Regions from separate parts of the Streptomyces sp. NPDC091280 genome, predicted to be linked through region 3. Evidence: riboswitches for the same ligand, from Rfam matches in the RefSeq annotation. Region 3 holds a riboswitch; each other region holds the start of a gene.

The links. Region 3 has a riboswitch for cyclic di-AMP ahead of ACIQPR_RS38775 (C40 family peptidase). Riboswitches for the same ligand answer to the same signal wherever they lie in the genome.
Positions count from the first base shown of each region.
Region 1: it holds a riboswitch for cyclic di-AMP, as region 3 does, so the genes downstream of both, ACIQPR_RS35385 (transglycosylase SLT domain-containing protein) here and ACIQPR_RS38775 (C40 family peptidase) in region 3, are expected to answer to the same signal.
Region 2: it holds a riboswitch for cyclic di-AMP, as region 3 does, so the genes downstream of both, ACIQPR_RS03915 (transglycosylase family protein) here and ACIQPR_RS38775 (C40 family peptidase) in region 3, are expected to answer to the same signal.

Region 1 covers NZ_JBIVUZ010000013.1:180,955-184,221, forward strand. The annotation lists gene ACIQPR_RS35380 (ribosome-inactivating family protein) at 1-855, shown strand, start outside; gene ACIQPR_RS35385 (transglycosylase SLT domain-containing protein) at 880-1,347, opposite strand; cyclic di-AMP (ydaO/yuaA leader) riboswitch at 1,351-1,554, opposite strand; gene ACIQPR_RS35390 (CocE/NonD family hydrolase) at 1,786-3,267, opposite strand, start outside.
Region 2 covers NZ_JBIVUZ010000001.1:841,065-844,331, reverse strand. The annotation lists gene ACIQPR_RS03925 (cytochrome P450) at 1-48, shown strand, start outside; gene ACIQPR_RS03920 (transglycosylase family protein) at 238-1,224, shown strand; cyclic di-AMP (ydaO/yuaA leader) riboswitch at 1,418-1,591, shown strand; gene ACIQPR_RS03915 (transglycosylase family protein) at 1,601-2,287, shown strand; gene eno (phosphopyruvate hydratase) at 2,600-3,267, shown strand, end outside.
Region 3 covers NZ_JBIVUZ010000015.1:191,402-194,668, forward strand. The annotation lists gene ACIQPR_RS38765 (helix-turn-helix domain-containing protein) at 1-510, opposite strand, end outside; gene ACIQPR_RS38770 (ATP-binding protein) at 723-1,181, shown strand; gene ACIQPR_RS38775 (C40 family peptidase) at 1,267-1,740, opposite strand; cyclic di-AMP (ydaO/yuaA leader) riboswitch at 1,744-1,925, opposite strand; gene ACIQPR_RS38780 (hypothetical protein) at 2,264-2,572, opposite strand; gene ACIQPR_RS38785 (ATP-dependent Clp protease proteolytic subunit) at 2,580-3,215, opposite strand.

The DNA.
Region 1 (3,267 bases), on a different contig from region 3:
GCGACGATCCTGCTGGCACTGTGCGCCGGACTCGTCCCGGGAACCACCGGCGTCGCCAGCGCGGATCCGACCGCCGCGAAGGTCGACTACATCACGTGGGACATCACCGACCTGACCGCGCAGACCCCGGGTGGCCGGACCAGTGCCGCGCAGTCCTACACGGCCGTCATCGACCAGCTGCGAGGCTACGCCGGCCATACGTACGCGAATGCCGTGGGCGAGACGACCGCCACGGGCAACGAGATCATCGGGATCAACCTGAACCGCAACAACCTGCTTGTGGGGCGGGTCTTCCTCTGGGCGCGCAGCCTCTATGTGATCGGGTTCTGGGAGCCGCACGGCTACCGGTTCTTCGACGATCCGGCCAACAACGCCGCCGCCGACATCATGGGCATCGCGCAACCCCTGCGCCTGCCCTGGACCGGCAACTACGCCACGATCCCCGGGGGCACGCAACGCGCGACCCTCACCTACGGCGGCGGCCAGCTCAACAACGCCGTCAACGCGGTGGCGGACATGGTCAACGCCCTCAACGGGACCAACGAACAGCGCACGGCCCTCGCCCGCCACATGGTCCGCCTGATCCAGGCGCTGTCGGAGGCCGCCCGGTTCGGCACCGTCCGCAATCTCGTGACCGACAACCTGCGCAACGGGGTCGGCAACGCGATGGGCGCGGACAACGTCGTTCTGGAGAACAACTGGGGCCACATCTCCGACTTCATCCACGGCCTGGTGAACGCCGGAACGGCGCCGCCCATCACCCTGAACGGCGTCGAGTACTTCACGCTGGCGGGCATCATGAGGGAAATCGTGTACGTGATGATCAGGAACCAGAACCGCGCGGGCGGCTCCTGACCGTCACGGCGAACGCGCGGACCTCTAGTAGGCGCCGTACACGTTGTCGATCGACCCGTACACCGCCGCCGCGTAGTTGCACGCGGCGGTGATGTTCGCGACCGGGTCGTAGGGGTCGAACGAGGTTCCGGCCACGTGGTACGCGTTGAACGTCGGGTCGATGACCTGGAGCAGGCCCTTCGACGGGGTGCCGGCCGCCGCGTTGGAGTCCCAGTTGTTGATCGCGTACGGGTTGCCGGACGACTCACGGATCACGTTGCGGTAGATCCCGTTGTACGTGCCCGGGATCCCCTTCTGCGCCATGATCGCGAGCGACTCGCGGATCCACCCGTCGAGGGTGTTGGGGTACCCGGCGAGCGTGGTCGACGAGGTCGTGGCGGCCGAGGCGGTGGTCGCCCCGACGACCGGGAGGGCGAGGATCGCGGCACCGGTACCGGCGACGACCAGGCGGCGGACGAGGCGGGCGCGGCGGGACTGAGCGGTTGCAGGCATGACGAGGTTCCTCTCCGGCGCCTGCGAGGTGAGCTGTCGGGTTCGGGCTGGGAGGTGCCCGGCCGCGCCCTTGCGGACGTGACTTGACCCCTAGCCGTTCCGGTCGTGCCGACCGGTCCGGCGACTTACCTGGGTCCCCCGCTCCTGCCGTGCGAGAAGTTCGTGACTGGGATGCCGGGCGGCGGCAGGATTCGGCGTTCCGCTCGACAGGCCGGGAACGTATGCGAGAGCACATGTCCGGAACAAGTGGCGGAATCACACCTGACCCCTATTGACCTTGATCTGAGGCGTATGGGGCACTTGATCCTTTGCGCGAGCCAAGGGTCAACTGTCAATCGCCGCAAGGGGAAACGCGAACGAATCGGGGCACAGGTCGCACACAGAAATGCGTGACCCAACTCACGGGAGGATTAAGCGCGGCAAATCGGGCATTCATCCTCAACTGGCAGTTCTCGGAATCCTTTTCTCCCAAGTGCGGTGAAAGATCACTTCACCGTTCTCGGTGCAGATCACCTCGTTCGAGGTAATAAAGTCCGTTTCGTCGCAGGCGATCTCGGACCGCGTGCGCACGGTCGTGTCCCAGGCCTGCTCCGGCCGGTGCAGCCGGATCGACCAGTCGGACCGCGTCCGCGCCGACAGCGGGTCCGCCTCGTCGATCGTGTACGTCTCCCGCCCGTCCTCTGTGAACTCCAGGCCGTCCGGATACCTGCGCGTGCCGCCGTACCGGGGGTCCACCTCCAGCCGCCACTCGCCCTTCGCCACATCCCGTACGACGAGCCGCTCGGGCCGCGGCTCGTCCAGCGTGACGGGGTGGTGCACCCCGAGCGGCGCCGCCTCCTCCGGCTCCTCGAAGCGGATGTCGTCGGTCAACTCCCGCTCCCGCACCGGGAGTTCCAGCGCACTGCCCTCCGGGTCCAGGGTGAACCCCGCCGCCGACCCCGGCTGCGGCCACACCCACGGCCAGTACGCCGACGACACCGCGAGCCGGATCCGATGGCCCGGCGGAAACGCGTGCCCGATCCCGTTCAGCTCGAACGTCACGTCCTCCGTGGCACCGGGGGTCCACCGCACCGCCCGGTCCCGGCCGTGCCGCGCGGACAGGTTCAGCACCCCCCGGGTGACCAGCGTCGAGGCACCGTCCGGGGCGACATCGCACAGCCGCGCGATCACCTGCCCGCGCTCCACCCCGCAGGTCAGCCGCAGCCGCACCCTCGGCCGCCCCAGCACCCACGTCTCGGCCGGCACCTCGAACTCGAAGCACGCCGACCGCGCGTCCTCGTCCCGCTGGTCGGGAGGCAGGTCCGCATCGTTCCCGAAGGGGAAGAAACGGCCCGCGTCCAGCCCGGTGTGCATGGGGGAGCGGACCGGCACGGGCGCGCCCCGGAGGCCGTACGTCGTCGTCTTCACGCGCGGCGAGGGCCACGCGGGTTCGCCGACCCAGCGGCCCGGCAGCGTGTCGTAGACCGTGGCCGGGGGATGCGAGTCGCTGACGTAGGCCCGCAGCGCGGGTTCCGCCATGACGCCCGTGTCGATGCCCTTGAGGTGGTGGTCCCACCAGCGCAGGGTCTCCTGGAGGAAGCCGATCGCGGGGCCCGGCGGCAGGCCCCGGTCCGGGTACTGGTGGGACCACGGGCCGATCAGGCCGCGCACCCGGTCCGGCGGGAGGTGTTCGACGAGCCGCAGGACCGTGTCGCGGTACGGGTCGTGCCAGCCGCCCACCGCCAGGACGGCCGCCCGGATCGCGCCGTAGTCCTCGCGGACGCTGCCGTGCTTCCAGTAGTCGTCGCGGAGCTGGTGGGACAGCCAGGTGTGGATGAACGGGTCGATCCGCTCCAGGCGCTCGATCCACATGTCGCGCCAGACCAGGCCCGCGTACTCGGGGTCCGGCGGCCGGGCGGCGAAGGCGAGCATGGTGGCGGC
Region 2 (3,267 bases), on a different contig from region 3:
GAGTTCACGCCGGGAGCGGGTGCACCAACCCCGTCGACACCGTCGTAGAACCGGACCGAACAGGGCATCTCGGCGCGTAAACCTGAAGGTGACAGTTCCTCAACTCTGTGATCTTCACGTGATCTGCGTGGCATTAACTTGTGACTGGTGATCGACTGCGGCTACGTTCACGTACCAGCGCGGCGCCCCGCAGCACCCGTCGCGCGGTTCCCCCGCCGTCACGCGAAAGGCCTCCGCATGCTCTCCGGGAACGGTCGTCACCGTCGCCCCCGCCAGGCTCCGGCGATCCTCGTCGCGGCCGGTGTGACCGGCTCCGCCATCGCCATCCCGCTTCTCGGTGCCGCCGCCGCGAACGCCGCCGACGGCACCACCTGGGACAAGGTGGCCGAGTGCGAGACCGGCGGCTCCTGGAGCGAGAACAGCGGCAACGGCCACTTCGGCGGGTTGCAGGTGACCCAGGACGACTGGGACAAGTACGGCGGGCAGGACTACGCGCCGACCGCCGACCTCGCCAGCCGTTCCCAGCAGATAGCCGTGGCCGAGAAGATCCTCGACGCCAAGGGCACCTCCGAGTGGGTCACCTGCGCGCTGGTCGCCGGTCTCACCACGACCTCGGGTTCGACCGACGTCGACACCGGCCTCGCGAGCGACTCGCCCTCCAGCAGCGCGACGGACTCCTCGGGCTCGACGGACTCCGACGACTCCGCCGGCGCTTCCGGATCGTTCGGGCTGTCCGACTCCAGCAACACGCAGTCGACTCCCTCCGATTCGTCCGATTCCTCCACCGGTGACACGCAGAGCCCGACCCCCTCCGCGACGGACAACCCCGCCAAGTCCGACAAGTCCACCCCCTCTTCGACGGATGACAGCTCCGCCACCGCATCGCCGAAATTCGACGAATCGGGCAACTCGGGCCAGGCGGTGGGCAAGTCGAGCCTCGTCGACACCGGCGCGCTCGGCGACTCGGCGGACGCGGGCGTCGAGCAGCAGAGCACCGGCAAGCACCGCGGCGCGAGTGCCGACGAGAGCGTCGACGAGAGCGCGACGCCCAAGACGTACACCGTCCGCGCCGGCGACTCCCTCGCCTCCATCGCCGACTCCCTTGGCTACGACGGCGGATGGCGCGCGCTGTACGCCGAGAACAAAAAGGTGATAGGCGCCGATCCGGGCGCGATCGTCGCCGGTCAGACCCTGGACGTCAGTGCCGAAACGGGCGGAAAGTAGCAGCAAAACAGCGGGAGTTCACGTCACACTTCGAGCCGAATGTCCGGTTTGGTGAAAGTGTGGGATGAGTCTCAGAAGCCCTGATCGTCTTTGAAATTCCGCCGATTCCCTGTCTACGGTCAAGGCCGCTCGTCACCACGAGCCCCGGCTGCCGCACACGCCGAGTCCTGCCAGCGGCCTCCGGGAACAGTCGTCGCGTCAAGCGCCGTAGGCAGGAGCGGGGGACCCAAGGTAAGTGCCGGGCCCGGGAGTCGAGAGACGTCCGGAACCGGCTTGGGGTGAAGTCGCGCACCGGGAGGTGCGCGGCCGGGCAACTCACACGGCCCGAACCCGACAGCTCACCTCGCAGGCGTCGGTGAGGGGATTGGGATCTTCCATGCTGTTTTCCAGCAAGGGCAAGCACCGCCGTCCGTCCAAGGCCACTCGTGTCGCCACGCTCGCCGGCGTGACCGGTGTCGCCATCGCCGCCCCGCTCATGGCGACCGGCAGCGCCTCCGCCGCCACCGCCTCCGAGTGGGACGCGGTCGCCCAGTGCGAGTCCGGCGGCAACTGGTCCATCAACACCGGCAACGGCTACTACGGCGGTCTCCAGTTCTCCGCCTCGACGTGGGCCGCGTACGGCGGCACCGCCTACGCCGCCACCGCGAACCAGGCCTCCAAGTCGCAGCAGATAGCCGTGGCCGAGAAGGTCCTCGCCTCCCAGGGCAAGGGCGCCTGGCCCGTCTGCGGCACCGGCCTGTCGAGCGCCGCGTACTCCGGTTCCAGCTCCAGCTCGTCGAGCGGCTCCAGCTCCTCGAAGAGCACCACCGAGCGCTCCACCACGGACACCACCGCCTCCCGCTCCGCCGAGCGCCCCGCGGTCAAGAAGACCGTCACCACCCCGACCGGCAAGAAGGTCAAGAAGGGTGACGGCGAGTACAAGGTCGTCAAGGGCGACACCCTCAGCTCCATCGCCGAGAAGCACAAGGTCAAGGGCGGCTGGCAGCAGCTGTTCAAGCTGAACAAGAGCATCATCGACGACGCCGACTTCATCTACCCGGGTCAGCAGCTGCACCTTAAGTAGCTCTCAGCTGAACCACAGCGCCCTCACATCCGTGGACTCCACCATGGAGACCTCGTGAGGGTCACCCCCGTCCCCCACGGGCTCCCCGCTCCGGTGCGTGTTCCCCCGTACGCACCGGGGCGGGGCTTTTTTGTGCCGTCCCGCTGATTTTGTGCGCCCTTTGGCGAAGCGCTTTGTTCCGTTCGGAAACAATTTACTCTCGGTTCTGTCCATCAGACGGCCGACCGGATGGCCAATCGCCCCGAGCCGGTTAGGCTCGTCTCGCAGAGCCGCTGCGGTGGTGCCGCAGCCGCGTCAGATCCCAAGAAGGAGATGCTCGTGCCGTCCATCGACGTCGTCGTAGCCCGGGAAATCCTGGACTCCCGAGGCAACCCCACGGTCGAGGTCGAGGTCGGCCTCGACGACGGCAGCACGGGTCGTGCCGCCGTTCCGTCCGGCGCCTCCACGGGCGCCTTCGAAGCCATCGAGCTGCGTGACGGCGACCCCAACCGCTACGGCGGCAAGGGCGTCGAGAAGGCCGTCCTCGCCGTCATCGAGCAGATCGGCCCGGAGCTCGTCGGCTACGACGCCACCGAGCAGCGCCTGATCGACCAGGCCATGTTCGACCTGGACGCCACCGACAACAAGGGCTCGCTCGGCGCCAACGCCATCCTCGGCGTCTCCCTCGCCGTCGCGCACGCCGCCTCCGAGGCCAGCGACCTCCCGCTGTTCCGCTACCTCGGCGGTCCGAACGCGCACCTGCTGCCCGTTCCGATGATGAACATCCTCAACGGCGGCTCGCACGCCGACTCGAACGTGGACATCCAGGAGTTCATGATCGCCCCGATCGGCGCGGAGTCCTTCTCCGAGGCGCTGCGCTGGGGCGCCGAGGTCTACCACACCCTCAAGAAGGTGCTGAAGACCAAGGGCCTGTCCACCGGCCTCGGCGACGAGGGCGGCTTCGCCCCGAACCTGGAGTCCAACCGCGCCGCCCTCGACCT
Region 3 (3,267 bases):
CGGCGGATCCGCCCGCAGGATGTCCTGCCGGGCCAGCCGCACCTGCACCAGCGCGTCGAGCCGCTCCGGCCCCTCGTCGTCGAGGCCGCCCACGGCGGCCCGGGTCACCGCCCGCGCGTACTCGGGGGTCTGGAGCAGTCCGGGGACCACCGAGGTCTCCAGGGTGCGGATCGTGCTGGCCTGTGACTCCAGGCTGATGAAGTCCCGGTAGGCGGGCGGCAGCACCCCGCGGTAGGCGTGCCACCAGTGGTGCCGACCGCCCCCGTCCTCGGAGCCCGCCAGTACGAGCAGCATGTCCCGCAGGTGCGTGTCGCCGACCTGGTAGGCGTCCAGGAGTAAGCGGACGTCCGGCGGTTTCACGCCACTCGCGCCGGTCTCGATGCGGCTCACCTTCGACTGGTGCCAGCCGACCAGCCGGGCCGCCTCACCGCTGGTGAGCCCCGCGTCCGCACGCAGCGCGCGGAGTTCGGCGCCCAGTTTCCGGCGGCGCACCGCGGGACCGTACTGCATGGGTTTCTCCTTACTCCTTCCGAGCCGCCCAAATAGAGTCTGGGTTCGCAGAGTTCACCGCTTTGAGCGACAGATATATGCATATCTTGGTGGATCGGCACCGTTGGCGACGCGGTAATGGCAGTCTGGCGAAGAAGCACCAGTCCGGGACCGTACTCGAACCATCCGCTCCGTGTCGGACACCGGTCCCGCGGGAAAGGGACGACCGCGCCATGGCAGACCATCTGGAAGCATCCGTCACTCTGCCGAGCGATCCCGCCTCGGTCTCCACCGCCCGCTCCTACGTGGTCGGGACCCTCGTGGAATGGGGACTGCCGGCGGACACGGAGGTCGCCGACACCATCCGCCTCATCGTGTCCGAACTGGCCACCAACGCCGTGCAGCACACCTTCGGACAGTCGCCCACCTTCACGGTGGACATCGAGCTGGAGCGGGACGAACAGCTGCGCATCGGCGTCACCGACAGCCATCCCCGCTTCCCGAAACGCCTGCCGGCCGCCGTCCAGCAGGACAACGGCCGGGGCATGGTCATCATCCGCTGGCTGACCGCGGAGTGCGGCGGCAGGCTCAGGGTCAGGCCCACCCTGGAGGGCGGCAAGACGGTCTCCATCGAAGTGCCCTGGACGGTCCCGGCCCGGCCGGTCACCGCGGCGGGCCAACAGGAGCCGTAGCACGAGGTGTTGAGTGCGCCGGTACACCCGAGGGGGTGGCGGTCCGTCAGGAGACCGCCACCCCCTCGGGAGTTTTCGACGCGGGTCAGCTGACCCGGCCGTACCAGACGCTCTTGGTCCAGATCTTCTGCAACCGCACCACGTCCCCGGTCTTCGGGGCATGCCAGATCTTCCCGCCGCCGGCGTAGATGCCGACGTGGTAGACGCTGGAGCCCGAGTGGAAGAAGACCAGATCCCCGGCCTTGCGGCTCCCGGCCGAGATGTGGTGGGTCTTGTTGTACTGCTGGGCCGCCGTACGGGGCAGCTTCTTGCCCGCCTTCTTGTACGAGTACAGCGTGAGCCCGGAGCAGTCGAAGCGGCCCGGTCCGGTGGCCCCGTACCTGTACGGGGCGCCCTTCTTGGACGCCGCGACCTGGAGTGCCTTCGTCGCGGGTGTCGCCGCCGCGGCGTCGGAGGCGACACCGGGGATCACGACGGAACCGCCCACGGCGGCGATGGCGAAGGCCGAAGCCGTACCGGCCCGGACCATCAGCGACGGGACACGATTGAGCGCAGTCATGCGCAACCCTTCGTCAGCCGCCTGTGAAGGATGACCTGTCGGATTCGGGCTGGCGAAGTTGCCCGGCCGCACACTCGCGGCTTCACCCCAAGGGCTGCTCGACCCGGTCATGGCGTGACCGTCCCGGCGACCCGTCGTGCTTGGGTCCTCCACTCCTGCCGATGCAATCCTGTCGACCTGTCATCCGGGCGGCGGCAGGACTCGGCGTCCGCCCGGATCGCCCCGCCGCTGCGGCGGGGTCTTGTCGTCAGACAGGGATCTTCACCTATGAATGTCCGAAAAGCCCAACGGAATCGGGGATTTGTGGGGTTACTCACCACCCACCCGTTCGGGTGAACGCAGCGGTGTTCGAAGGCGTGTCGAGGGCGCGCAGCCCTCGGACCAGCACCGGAACACCTCGCCCCGCCCTCCGCCTACGCGTGGTGCGCAGGCCGGACGGCCGCATGGGCGGAGCGGCGACTCCACCGATCGGGGGTACGCCGTTCGGCCCGTTTCGACCCCGCTTTGGACGGCCGCGGGTCCGTCAACTGTCGGAGGGCGCGGGGATGGTGACGCGGGCCGTGCGGCGCTCGCCGTCCAGCACGCGCAGCGCCCGCGCGAGGGTGGGCGCGTGCAGTTCGGTCTCGCCCCGCTGGTGCATCAGCGCCAGCGCGTCCCGCAGCTCGGTGGCCTTGGCCACCAGCGCCTGGGCGGCCCGCAGTCCGCGATAGGTGTCCCCGTGGTGCGCCGGGTTGATCCGGCCCAGCAGGTCGGCCACGTCCAGATAACGGTCGATCAACTCGCCCTCGGCACGCGTCAGCGCGGGCAGCGGCGGCAGCTCCGGCGGCAGCATTCGCGGCTCACTCCCCGCCCGGCTCGGTGAACGAGGTCTTGCGGGTCGCCACGATCCGGTCCACCAGCCCGTATTCCAGGGCTTGTCGGGCGTCCATGAGCAGGTCCCGCTCGATGTCCGCGCCGACCTGCTCCGCCGTCCGGCCCGTGTGCAGCGCGAGCACGGCCTCCAGTTGGGACCGGGTGCGCGCCAACTCCTCGGCCTGGATGGCGAGATCACTCGTCTGTCCGTGGATCGGCTCGGGCAGCGAGGGCTGACGCAGTTCCATCCGCGCGCCCGGCAGCGTCGCCCGCTTGCCCGGGGTGCCCGCCGCCAGCAGCACCGCCGCGCTGGTGCCGGCCCGGCCGAGGCAGACCGTCTCCACGTCGCAGGTGACGTACCGCAGCGTGTCGTAGATCGCCGACATCGCGGTGAAGGAGCCACCGGGCGAGTTGATGTACAGCGAGATGTCCCGGTCCGGTGCCAGGTACTCCAGGTGCATGAACTGGGCCATCACATCGTTCGCCGCGATGTCGTCGATCGGTGTCCCGAGGAAGACGATCCGCTCCTCCAGCAGCTTCGAGTACGGGTCGAGCGTCCGGTGCCCGGAACTGGTGCGCTCGGTGAATTCGGGCAGGACGTGGCGGGCGAACGGTCGGGTCATGGGTACCCCTCCTTCGGCATCTGTAAGAAATGTACAGGACGTACATGACGTT